Anaerocolumna sp. AGMB13020: one gene and its partner. The protein of the gene in region 1 interacts with the protein of each later gene in a pairwise test. Links are inferred from orthologs where the notes say so. Each region holds a gene or a part of one and is shown in the gene's direction. Other genes may lie near its edges.

What was found.
Region 2: the proteins of recJ (region 1) and R2R35_RS01360 interact in binary tests that used the Escherichia coli proteins (3 or more experiments, as listed by UniProt). The link is inferred for Anaerocolumna sp. AGMB13020 from one-to-one orthologs.

The regions. Positions count from the first base shown.
Region 1 is NZ_CP136910.1:1,676,286-1,679,503, reverse strand. Bases 62-2,943 are described here. They hold recJ (single-stranded-DNA-specific exonuclease RecJ), read left to right. Parts: upstream 62-555; coding sequence 556-2,331; downstream 2,332-2,943. Other genes in these bases: R2R35_RS06650 (helix-turn-helix domain-containing protein), read right to left, coding at 2,420-2,803; scfB (thioether cross-link-forming SCIFF peptide maturase), read left to right, coding at 62-339. Outside these bases: more of scfB, read left to right, coding at 1-61. UniProt on the Escherichia coli protein: Single-stranded-DNA-specific exonuclease.
Region 2 is NZ_CP136910.1:316,695-319,974, reverse strand. What follows is about bases 221-3,164. They hold R2R35_RS01360 (DNA topoisomerase III), read left to right. Parts: upstream 221-577; coding sequence 578-2,752; downstream 2,753-3,164. Other genes in these bases: R2R35_RS01365 (Gfo/Idh/MocA family protein), read left to right, coding at 221-267. In the rest of the region: more of R2R35_RS01365, read left to right, coding at 1-220.

The DNA.
Region 1 (3,218 bases):
GGCTCAGGAACCGAGTATTTGGCGGTAACTCCCTGGGGGGATTTATATCCCTGCCATCAGTTTGTAGGAGAAGAGAAATACCTGATGGGAAATGTCTTTGAGGGTGTGAAGCAAAAGGAGATGCAGGAAGAATTCAAGTGCTGCAACGTTTACTCGAAGGATAAGTGCAAAGAATGTTTTGCCAAATTTTATTGCAGCGGCGGCTGTGCGGCTAATTCTTATAAGTTCCATGGCAGCATCCATGATACATATGATATCGGCTGCAAGCTTCAGAAAAAACGTGTGGAATGTGCACTTATGATAAAAGCAGCAGAGGCTTCTCTTTCAGAGGAAGCGTAAAAGATTACAGATAGAAGGATAATGCCTGTTGGGCACTCATTAATGAGCTGCCTTGTACGGGCATTCTCTGTTTAAAGTTACAAAGAAATCGAAGATGTTTTCGGACTTATTTATGGAGGGTTACTCTGTTTTGCCCGACTCTTTGCGGCAGTTAGGCTTGTAACCCTAAATTGACAGGAGAAAATATTATACGATTTCAATGGAAAGGAGACACCTATGGCAGAAAAATGGGTACTCAAAAATAAAAAAGCAGATTTTCAGACGATTATGGCAAAACACGGTATCAGCGAATGCCTTACAAGGCTCCTGGTTAACAGAGGGTTAACAGAAGAAGAGGATATTAGATTTTATCTGAACCCGGATTATGAGAGGACACACAATCCGCTCTTAATGAAAGATCTTGCAAAAGCTTGCGATATTCTTGAAGAGAAGATGACAGAGGGAAAAAGCATTCGTATTGTAGGGGATTATGATGTTGACGGAGTTGCTTCAACGTACATACTGTATAAGGCATTGAGCTTATGCGGGGCAAAGGTCGATTATGAAATACCGGATCGTATCAGAGACGGTTATGGAATAAACGAACAGATTATAGATGCAGCCTATGAAGCAGGTATTGATACCATACTAACCTGTGACAATGGAATTGCTGCCACCGAGCAGGTGAAAAAGGCCAAAGCGCTTGGAATGACAGTGATTATAACAGATCACCATGATATACCTTTTTTGATTGAGGGAGAGAGTAAGAAGCACATTCTTCCGGAAGCTGATGCCGTGGTGAATCCCAAGCAGGAGGATTGTTTGTATCCCTTTAAGCAGCTTTGCGGTGCTGCGGTTGCTTATAAACTGATGGAAGCATTCTTTGATAGAAAACAGATATCAAAGACAGAGCTGGTTCCTCTAAGGGAAGCAACAGCCATCGCCACCGTTTGTGACGTAATGGAACTGACCGGAGAGAACCGTATCCTGGTGAAAAAAGGGCTGGAACTGCTTAATAATACCCAGAACCTGGGGCTTCGTGCACTAATGGAAAAGAACAGCATTGCCGCCGGAAATCTCGCCGCCTATCATCTTGGTTATGTAATCGGGCCCTGTCTGAATGCCGGGGGCAGACTTGATACAGCGAAACAGGGATTGCGGCTTTTGTTGTCTGAGACCAAAGAGGAAGCAGATAAAAGGGCAGAGGAGCTTAAAGCTTTAAATGACCTTAGAAAGCAGATGACGGAGGAAGGTTTACTAAACGCAATAGCTCTTATAGAAGACTCCGAACTGAAGAAGGATAAAGTCCTGGTAATATATCTGAAGGACTGCCACGAGAGTCTGGCAGGAATTATTGCTGGCAGATTAAGAGAGCGCTACTGTAAGCCAGCCATTGTACTGACCGATGCCCATGATATGGTGAAAGGATCAGGCCGATCCATTGAGAAATATAATATGTACGAGGAACTGACCCGCTGTAAGGAGCATCTGGTGAAGTTCGGAGGTCATCCCATGGCCGCCGGAATGTCTCTGCAGCTTACCTCAGTAGAGACCTTAAGGATAGGTCTTAACGGCAATACAGTACTGACAGAGGAAGATTTGATTCCCAAGGTAGTAATAGATGTAGTTCTGCCTCTGGGTTATGTGACAGAGGAACTGGTGGAAGATCTTAAGCTACTCGAACCTTTCGGTAAAGGGAATGAGAAGCCCTTATTTGCAGACAGGAATCTTAAGATTTTAAAGCTGACTGTTCTTGGAAAGAATAAGAAGGTAATAAAATTACTGGTTAGAAATCCGTATGGCAGGGAAATGGAGGCTATGTATTTTGGAGATACAGCAGGGTTTCTGGAAGCTCTGAATGGAGTTTACGGCAAAACAGAAGTGGATAAGGCTTATCAAAACAGAGATAACAGCATGAAGCTTTCGATAACCTATTACCCTACAATCAATGAATATAACGGGAATCGAAGTCTGCAGATAGTTATACAGAATTACTTAATTGAGAAAGAATAACCTGAAGGGGCACGCTTTATGGTGGAAGAGGCTTTGCTGCTGCTAAAAAGTTCGGTATAAATCGGTAGACATAGAAATAGTAGCTGCTTCAGCCTTTTTCGGTTATATCAGGGGTAATCTTTTTCTGATATAACTGTATCATGTGCCCCTTTATATAATCTTTCTGTTCGTCACTAAGCCTTCTGTAATAAATTATTGTATTCCATTCATCTTTGGTTACAATTTTATCGGAATGATAGGCAGAGCTCTCTTTTATAAGGTCCATTGAGTTATTCTGCTTTTCTTGAAAGAAATAGTCAACGGTAACTTCAAAGTAAGCTGCTAATTTTAATAAGATATCAGGAGCCGGAGTGCTTATGTTTCTTTCATAATTAGACATCGTAGATTTACTCACACCAAGTATATCTGCCAGTTCATTTTGGGTGAGGGGGTTGGAAAGCCTCAGAGTTTTAATTTTTTTACCAATATCCATAGAAATCACCTCTCCAATAAATAGTATCATAAATCTTAATCTTTAAAATGGCATTCTATTAATACTGGAAATAATCCATGATAATTGGATAAAATAATAAATATTTAATATAGATGACTGTACTCAGCGGTAAAGTTAAAGATTTCAATAACTCAATACTGTACTGCTAATGAAAATCGGGAATAACAGGCGATAAATTGTTCTACAGATTATTTAACAGAAAAGATTACTGTCTGGCTCACTTTGGCAGTGCTTTACGCTTTATTTCTGTTGATATATTCAGGAAAAAATGATATAATCTATTCTGGATTGTTATGAGAATGTGAAGAATTTATCATTTAGATAAAAGTCGGAGTACTTATCGCGCCGGTAAGGATTAACAACTATTATAGTGAAGTAATATAATAAGAAAGAG
Region 2 (3,280 bases), 1.4 Mb from region 1 along the record:
CAAAGCTCACCCGCCAATGTATGTGAAGGCTTCGAAGTTATGTTAAACAATGGGGAAAATACATCCATTGATGAGAATAAGTATACGCATCGCATGGTAAGTGAGTTCCTTACCTTCGAATCGATGATTGCAGAACATAAATTAGAAGCGTGTTATCAAATACTTGAGCACAGCTTAATGGTAAGCGAGTTATTAACAGAAGCAAGAGAAAAAACAGGAATTATTTTTCCCGCTAATTTTAATGAAGAATTATTAACGATATATTAAAAAATAAAAGCAAGATAAAACCATTGTTTATCCAGAGGCACAAATAATTTTCAGGGACTGGTATCATACTGGTATCATGAAAATGTCTAAGACTGGTAAAGCAGTAATTAATCACAAGAAATTCACATAAGAAAAGGATATATATAGAATCATTGTATATATCCTTTTATATTTTTATAAAGTATGACAGTCAGAGAAGACTTATTGGCTGTTTTATGTTAAAATATATGGGAAATAAATTCAACGGGTACAACAGGGACCACTGGCAGCAATTATGGTTCCTATTAGATAAGAGAGATTGGAGTAAGACATGAAATCATTAGTTATTGCAGAAAAGCCTTCTGTAGGAAGAGATATTGCAAGAGTTTTAAAGTGTTCTAAAAATCTGAATGGTGCCTTAGAAGGAGATAAACATATTGTTACCTGGGGGTTGGGACATCTGGTAACCTTAGCGGATCCTGAGGAATACGATGTTAAGTACAAGGAATGGAGAATGGATCATCTGCCTATGCTGCCACAGAAATTTGAACTGGTAGTAATGAAACAGACCAGCAAGCAATATCACACGGTAAAGACCCAGCTTCATAGAAAAGACGTTGCTGATATTATTATTGCTACCGATGCCGGACGTGAAGGAGAACTGGTAGCAAGATGGATTCTAGAAAAAGCTGGCAGTAAAAAGCCGGTTAAGAGATTATGGATCTCCTCTGTTACGGATAAAGCAATCAGAGAGGGATTTGCTCATTTAAAAGATGGTAAAGAATATGAGAAGCTCTATCAAGCTGCGGTAGCAAGAGCAGAATCAGACTGGATCGTTGGAATGAATGCCACTAGAGCACTTACCTGCAAATACAATGCCAGTCTTTCCTGCGGCCGTGTTCAGACGCCTACCCTTGCCATGATTGCGAAAAGAGAAGAGGATATCAGACAATTTAAGCCTGTTCCCTATTATGGATTGACAGGTAAGGTAAACGGTATAACATTTACCTGGAGAGATTCAAGGACTCAAAATAGTACCACTGGTGATAAGAATAGAATTGAGGAGCTTTTAAAGAAGTTAGAGGGAAAAGAAGGAGTAGTGACAGAGGTAAATACAACTCTTAAAAAGTCTTATTCTCCAGGCTTATATGATTTGACAGAGCTGCAAAGAGATGCTAATATGCGCTTTGATTTCTCAGCAAAAGAAACCTTAAATATCATGCAGCGCTTATATGAAAATCATAAGGTCTTAACATATCCCCGAACCGATTCCAGATATCTGACAACAGATATTGTAGGAACTTTAAAGGAAAGACTGGAATCTATCAGTACAGGTCCCTATAAGAAATTAGCGGCTGTATTAACTAGAAAGCCAATATCCGGAAATGCTTCCTTTGTTGACAATCAAAAAGTTAGCGATCACCATGCAATAATTCCCACAGAGCAGTATGTCAATCTGGAAAATATGAGTTCCGATGAACGAAAGATTTATGATCTGGTAGTAAGGAGATTTCTGGCTGTATTATATCCTCCTTACGAATATGAAGAAGCCACGATTAAAGTAAAAATAGAGAATGAAGAATTTACTGCAAAGGGTAAGATTACAAAGAACCTGGGGTACAAAGAGGTTTATGAAAATACTTATGAAGATGACAAAGACAATGAAAGTTTACCCAAAGTAAATAAAAATGATACTTTAAAAGCTATTGTATTTGTTAAGACAGAAGGAAAAACAAAACCTCCAGCACCCTTTAACGAAGCAACACTTCTTTCTGCTATGGAGAACCCGGTTCATTTTCTTGAGCAAAAGGACAAGGAACTTGTTAAGACACTGGGTGATACCGGTGGACTTGGGACAGTAGCTACAAGAGCAGATATAATAGAGAAGTTGTTTAACTCCTTTCTAATGGAGAAAAAGGGAAAAGATATCTTTATAACCTCGAAAGGAAAGCAGTTGTTGGAGCTGGTACCAGAGGATCTAAAGAAGCCGGAGCTTACAGCCTCTCTTGAAATGAAACTTGCAAGAATTGCAAAAGGAAACTTAAAGAAACAGGATTTGATGAACGAGATGACAGCATATACAAAAGAAATCGTAGCTGAAATCAAAGAAGGAGAAGGTAAATTCAGACATGACAATCTGACAAATAAGAAGTGTCCGGTCTGCGGAAAGAATCTTCTTGCAGTTAACGGAAAGAACAGCAGAATGCTGGTATGCCAGGATCGTGAATGCGGACATAGAGAGACAGTTGCAAGAACCAGCAATGCAAGATGTCCGGTATGCCATAAACGAATGGAACTGGTCGGACAGGGAGATACACAAACTTTTGTATGTGCCTGCGGTCATAAAGAGAAATTGGCTGCTTTTCAGGACAGACGTAAAAAAGAAGGTGCCGGTGTCAGTAAAAAAGATGTGGCCCAATATATGAATCAGGCCAAGAAAGAGGAACAGGGACCTATTAATACAGCATTTGCTGATGCTTTTGCAAAAATCAAGTTAGATAAATAATACAATTTTACTTCCTATGTTCATTTTTAACAGGCAATATCGATTTGGCACTATACAACCAAATAAGTACAAATTAGTTATAATAGTTTCTTACCAATACAGATAGACAAAGAGATGTTATAATCAATTTCTATAAGCAAAAGCTGAGCTGAGGTTCTTTATTCAGAAGAATAGACATAACTAATGTAAGCTGTTACTCAGCTTTGTAAAGTTTGTAAGGAGGTATTATGAACAAGGACTATAACTGTTTTACGTTCACATACTAACGGGGGATGACGCCAAGTTCGGTGAGATTCCTGATACACCTACTGCCGGATGGTGGTTAAGACCGCCATACATTGACCGATACAAACATACAAAGTCGGTAATAGTTCGGATAAAGGGATGAAAGAGGTCCTTTTGAAGCAGGAGGCAGAAGTATTCGTTGTTTCCAGAGAATAACGGAGAATCGGTCAATACTTTTATCAAGCCCGAAGAAGAAATAGAGAACAAACAGAACCCCACCTTTTTAATATTTGAAATCAAATA